DNA from 2 places in the Shewanella sp. OMA3-2 genome. Region 2 is predicted to be linked to the other one. Evidence: riboswitches for the same ligand, from Rfam matches in the RefSeq annotation. Region 2 holds a riboswitch; the other holds the start of a gene.
What was found. A riboswitch is a leader RNA that binds a small molecule or an ion and turns the genes downstream of it on or off. The one in region 2 is predicted to bind lysine.
Positions count from the first base shown of each region.

Region 1: another riboswitch for lysine. It lies ahead of lysC (lysine-sensitive aspartokinase 3); the one in region 2 lies ahead of L0B17_RS13890 (Na+/H+ antiporter NhaC family protein).

Region 1 covers NZ_CP090974.1:3,944,594-3,947,974, forward strand. Annotated here, with positions in the region: gene L0B17_RS17400 (succinylglutamate desuccinylase/aspartoacylase family protein) at 1-17, opposite strand, end outside; gene lysC (lysine-sensitive aspartokinase 3) at 21-1,379, opposite strand; lysine riboswitch at 1,459-1,634, opposite strand; gene L0B17_RS17410 (DUF3293 domain-containing protein) at 2,015-2,446, opposite strand; gene arcA (two-component system response regulator ArcA) at 3,065-3,381, shown strand, end outside.
Region 2 covers NZ_CP090974.1:3,163,215-3,166,595, reverse strand. Annotated here, with positions in the region: gene L0B17_RS13900 (electron transfer flavoprotein subunit beta/FixA family protein) at 1-10, shown strand, start outside; gene L0B17_RS13895 (electron transfer flavoprotein subunit alpha/FixB family protein) at 12-935, shown strand; lysine riboswitch at 1,014-1,211, shown strand; gene L0B17_RS13890 (Na+/H+ antiporter NhaC family protein) at 1,290-2,849, shown strand; gene L0B17_RS13885 (thymidine kinase) at 2,979-3,381, shown strand, end outside.

The DNA.
Region 1 (3,381 bases), 780 kb from region 2:
ATCATTTTACTTGTCATAGATTACTCGAAAAGATTTTGATGCAATGCTTTAACAACGTCTGCGGCTTGCGCTTCATCAATTAATACACATAAATTATGTGGGCTAGCACCTTGGCATATCATACGGACATTGTATTTTTCTAATACTTGAAAGACTCGACTACAAATGCCCGCTGTAGAAGCAATTCTATTACCAATAATGGCCACTAAGGCTAAGTTATCTTCCACTCTCACTCGGCAATGTTGTGATAACTCTTGTAATAACGATTCACTTAATAAACCTTGGCCACTTGAGTCTGAACCAGTTTTATCTAGGGTTAACGACACGTTCACTTCTGAGGTGGTGATCAAATCAACCGATATTTTGTGGCGCGCTAAAGTCGCAAAGGTTTCAGCTAAAAAGCCCTGGGCATGAAGCATCTGTAAGCTATGCAGGTTTAATAATGTTTGGTCTCGTCTTAGCGCAACCGCACGATAAACAGGGGCATTATCAACTTGATGACGGATCCAGGTTCCACCTAATTCAGGGGCTTTGCTCGAGCCAACAAACACTTGAATCTGCTGACGCACTGCTGGAAGTATAGTGGCAGGATGCAATACTTTAGCACCAAAAGTAGCCATTTCAGCAGCTTCATTAAAACTGATTTCAGCTATCGGGCGTGCATTAGGTGCCAATCGCGGGTCTGTAGTATAAATACCCGCAACATCAGTCCAAATTTCTACCGCATGGGCAGACAAAGCCTCAGCCAATAACGCGGCTGAGTAATCACTGCCGCCGCGGCCTAATGTGGTGGTGCGGCCCTGTTCATCAGCCCCTATAAATCCTTGGGTAACAATAATGCTGGTGCTTAACAGCGGTTGTAAAAAATCACCCGATAAATTAGCAATGTGTTCAATTTGAGGTTCTGCACGACCAAAATGGCTATCGGTACGTAGCACTTGGCGTACATCAAAAGCCTGAGAAGATGTGCCCTTTTCACGGATAACAGCTGAGAACAATACTGACGAACAATGCTCTCCCATAGAAAGCAATTCATCCATAGCCGCTTTGCTGCGGTCAAGAATTAATGACTCACTTAACACTGACATTCGGCTCAATAACTTATCAATTTGCGCTGCAATATCTTGTGGCTGAGCAAGTTCATCAATAATACGATATTGAATTTGGGCAACTTGTTTAAGCAAGCTTAGACGACGTTCGTCATTCACATTAGCACTGGTAAGCTCAACTAATAAGTTGGTTACACCACTGGATGCACTGACCACCACTAAACGGGTATTAGGATTGGATAAAACGATATCTGCGCAGCGGCTCATTGCAGAATAATCTGCTACAGAGGTTCCGCCAAACTTGGCTACAACTAATTGATTTAACGACATGTAATACACTCCGAACTAAACTTCGTTCGAAGAGCCTGGTGCAAAGATAACGCACCCTAAAAGAAGGGAAACAGCAATCACCACCAGAAGCTCTCCACCAAATAACAGGTGACAATCGCTAGGATTCAACCTAATCGACCGATAAATAAGTTAACCAAATCTTATTGTATCTCGGCGTTAATCTCCCTCGTAAGCTGTCATGGGAATTGGTCTTCCTCAAGCTTACTACCTAGTTAACGCTCCTCTTCTGTGCCTCCCTAAGGAGGGATGAGCAAAATAACAATAAACCTAAGGCTAAGTCAATGCACAACACTGCAAGTTGAGAAAAAATAAACAAGTGCATTATTTCATTTGGCGTACAATAAAGGTTTTCAAGTAAAAATAGCGAGTTGATCGCTGCTAGGTATTAACCTCAATAGAGTATTAGCTATTTAAAAGAATCCAATAACAGTAGCTGTCAAAAAAGCACTTAGATGCGGTTTTGGGTAGGAAAAGATAATATTGTAAATATAGGCCACTGATTGCGAGGTAGCGCAGGACTCCAAAACAAAAATCAGTCGTTGGTATTAGCTCACCACATCCATTTGTTAAATTTATTGTCCCACTAAAAAATTAACAAATAAAATAAAAACGATTTAACAAAACTCAGGGAAATCACTGACTAAACATAAACGTTGATTGAACGCCCCCAACTGTATCTCGTCCTTGTGTTGATCAAAGCAGGCTACAAGCGATAGTAAACCTTGATTCACATAATAAATTGCATGTTGCTTAAACTCCCTTCCCAGCTCAACAGCCTGATTTTTATCAATAAAAACAGCCCAGCTTTTTTCAACATGTGAAAAGTCAGGTGCAATACCCATTAAGCTTCGATAAGGACTTTGATATTGAAGGATTTTTAGTTGAAGCTCGCGATCTAACAGACGGTTTTGACTTGGGGTAAGTAAGCATCCCAATGGGTTATAAGCAGTAATTATAGCGAAAGAAAAATCATTAGATAAAGACTGAGTTAGCAAAAAATGCGTTTTTTGATAGTCCTGCCACACAGTATCGATAACATTTTCCATAATAAATCCCATTAAATGAGCTCAAAAGAGTGTAGCAGAAAGGGGTTAATAGCGAAAGAAGTGTAACTTTGATCATAATAAAATATACACTTAATCATTTTAAATCAGTAAATTAAGTACAGGTTTACTCATTTATTAAACTAAATAAATTATTATTTTTAACATTTAATTTGTTAACAAATACAAATAAAGGGTACAATAGCCATCAGTTACTCATTAATCGTCACAAAAAGCAGATTCTAAGACTATTTTTTACGATTAATATTATTAAACTAAGACTTTATCACCGTACTGTTACTGTAATATTGTTATGTAGCTGTTTAAAAATTTCATTTTAGTTATACCTAAATAGGAACTTTTAACTATCTTTAAGTTCACAGTCTACAGTGGTACGAATCTTTGCCACGATAATAGCTTTTTTAAGTCTCAGTAAAAGCTCACTCTACGTCATTGCTTCACTAGCAATTAAAACAGTAAAGAATGAGAGAGTGTTTAAACTCAAGGTAGACAGTGTTAAACGCCAATAATCCAGAATTTTTAACGTATGCAGTTAAGCGTACGTATAACGCTAGCTTCAATGCTAGATAACAAATTTATTAATTTTTAGGTAATTTTATTATGCAAAATCCACATATTTTAATTGTTGAAGATGAAGCCGTAACCCGTAACACCCTACGTAGCATATTTGAAGCGGAAGGTTATGTTGTTACTGAAGCTAATGATGGCGCAGAAATGCACAAAGCCATGCTTGAAAATAAGATCAACCTAGTGGTTATGGACATCAACTTACCAGGTAAAAATGGTTTATTACTTGCCCGTGAATTACGTGAAATCAATAACATTGGTTTAATCTTTCTAACGGGTCGTGATAACGAAGTTGATAAAATTTTAGGCCTAGAAATTGGCGCTGATGATTACATCACTAAGCCATTTAA
Region 2 (3,381 bases):
GGTGATCTAATATGACCATTTTAGTTTTAGCAGAACACGATAATGCGCATCTAAAAGCTGACACAGCCAAAGTAGTTGCTGCAGCGACTGCAATTGGTGGCGATATTCATATTTTATTGGCAGGATCACAATGTAGTGAAGCAGCCAAAATGGCGCAAACATTAGCAGGCGTTACTAAAGTTATTGTTGCTGATTCACCAGTATATGCTAACCAGTTAGCTGAAAATTTAGCTAAGTTAATTTTGAGTGTGTCTGCAGACTACTCACATATTTTATCCGCAGCATCAAGCGTGGGGAAAGACACATTACCGCGTGTTGCCGCGTTATTAGATGTGGCGCAAATCTCTGAAGTGATTGGTGTCGAAAGCGATGATACATTCATACGTCCAATATATGCCGGTAATGCATTAGCGACAGTAAAAAGCTTAGATGATAAAAAAGTCATGACAGTACGTTCAAGTGCATTTGATGCTGTTGCATCAACTGGCAACGCTGAATTAGCCAGTATTGGCGATGCTATTGATGCCCGTACTGAGTTTTTATCAGAAAGCTTAACTGAGTCTGTTCGTCCTGAATTAGGTAACGCTGGTATCATTGTGTCCGGTGGTCGTGGAATGGGTAGCGGTGAAAACTTTGCTATTCTAGAGCAACTTGCTGATAAATTAGGTGCAGCTGTTGGGGCATCTCGCGCCGCAGTTGATGCCAGGTTTGTTCCTAACGATTTACAGGTCGGTCAAACTGGTAAAATTGTTGCCCCTAATTTGTATATTGCAGTTGGTATTTCAGGTGCAATCCAACATCTTGCCGGCATGAAAGATTCTAAAGTGATTGTTGCTATTAACAAAGATCCTGAAGCGCCAATTTTTCAAGTAGCTGATTATGGATTAGAAGCTGATTTATTTGTGGCGATTCCTGCATTGAATAATTTGTTGTAAATGTGATCTGTGTCACAATGTGTGGCCGTAGGGTGGTAACCTTACGGCCACTATGTTTTTATGTGCTCGCATTTTTACCCTTTAAGTAGAGGTGCATTAAATAATAGTAAAGGTGAGTAGGGTGATGCCTGTGATTTACCTTGAAAGGATTTAATGCCGAAGTTGCTATTGATATCGGTCAATACAGCTGGTGTTGTCGCCAAATAGGTGCAGCACTGCCATAGTATTTTTTGTCGGGATGACAAAGATAAATTACTATGGAGCGCTACTGATAGGACAGGTGTTTCTAAGGTATATAATATTACCTTACACCGGTTCAGTCGCCTCCATTCATAAATACTCGATGAATAAATAATGAACTTACTTAGTCATGCCGATTCGGCACTATCTTTACTTCCACCTCTAGTTGCCATTGTTCTGGCTATTATTACCCGTAAAGTCTTATTGTCTCTTGGTGTGGGTATTGTGGTTGGTGCCTTATTGCTTACCCAATTCTCTTTAGGTGATAGCAGTCTATTTTTAGTCAACACAATCCAAGGGCTAATTTGGAGTGATGGCGCGCTAAATAGCTGGAATTTACAAATCTTAGGCTTCTTAGTCATGCTTGGCATGATAACGGCTTTAATAACCGTTAGTGGTGCAGCAAGGGCTTTTGCTGATTGGGCTAAAGGGCATATTCGCACTAAACGTGATGCAAAGTTAATGACCATCTTTTTAGGTTGTGTGGTTTTTATTGATGATTACTTTAACAGTTTAGTGGTGGGGTCAATTTCAAAACCGATTACCGATAGGTATCATATATCGTGGGCAAAACTGGCTTACTTATTAGATTCTACAGCCGCTCCAATTTGTGTTGTTTCGCCTATTTCAAGTTGGGGAGCCTATATTATCGCCTTGATTGGTGGCATTTTAACTGCGCATGGTTTTACTGAATCAGGTCATTTGAGTGTGTTTGTACAAATGATTCCGATGAATTTCTATGCCATATTCGCGTTACTATTATTATTATGTGTCGCTTTGTTTGGTCTAGATGTCGGCCCTATGCGTCAACATGAATTAAACGCCAAAAAAGGTGAGCTTTATGATGAATCTAAAGGGCTGCCTCCTGGTGCGAATACTGATCTACCTGAAGCTGATTCGGGGAAAGTGATAGGTTTATTTTTACCTATTTTGGCGTTAATTTTTGCCACAGTTTACTTTATGATCAGTAGTGGTGCAGATGTACTTGGCGCCAATGGTAAAGCATTTACTATTTTAGGTGCCTTTGAAAATACTCAAGTGAGCCAATCACTATTTTATGGTTCAATCATTGGCTTTTGTATCACGTTAATTCTAGCCTTTATTCAAAAGTTAGACATGAGTTTAATTGTCAAAGGTGTGGTTGCTGGTGCGCGTTCAATGCTACCTGCAATCTATATTTTACTGTTTGCTTGGTCTATCGCGGGTGTGATTGGTCAACTCGAAACCGGTAAATATATGGCCAGTTTAGTCACAGGCGCAATCCCTTTTGAGCTATTGCCAGTGGTGTTATTTATTCTTGCAGGCATTACCGCTTTTTCAACCGGTACAAGCTGGGGGACTTTCGGCATTATGTTGCCAATTGCTGCCGATATGGCCATGGGAAGTGACTCGAGCATGATGTTACCTATGCTGTCAGCTGTGCTTGCGGGAGCAGTTTTTGGTGATCATTGTTCACCTATATCAGACACCACTATTTTGTCATCGACAGGCGCCAGTTGTCATCATATTGACCATGTGATTACTCAGCTACCCTATGCTTTAATTGTGGCGTTTATCAGTATTGTTGGCTACACAGTGCTAGGCTTTACTGGCTCATTAATCAGTGGTTTATTAGCCTGTAGTCTTGTATTTGTTATCAGTGTACTGGCGTTAGCGTTTTATGCTCGTCGCTAACTGCTAATCATTTATTGTTATCGTTGACGATCAATAATGCCGCCCAATGTCGATTGAGCGGCATTATTATTTGTGGTTAACGGTCATATCCGAGTAGAATTTAGTAAAGCAATAATATTGGACATTATTTTGGCGCAACTGTATTTTTATTATTCGTCGATGAACGCAGGTAAATCGACCTCATTATTACAATCTTCTTATAATTATCGCGAACGAGGCATGCACACGTTAGTGATGACTGCGTCAATTGATGACCGCTATGGTGTGGGAGTTGTCGCATCGCGTATTGGCATTCAAACAGAGGCTCAAGTGTTTGCCAGTAATGATGATTTGAGTGATATTATTGATAAATCACATCAACAAAAGCATATTCACTGTGTGCTTATCGATGAAAGTCAGTTTTTATCCAAAGCACAAGTTAAGCAGTTAACTCATGTGGTGGATAATTTAAATATTCCGGTATTATGCTATGGCCTTCGCAATGACTTCCAAGGGGAGTTATTTACCGGCAGCCATTATTTATTAGCTTGGG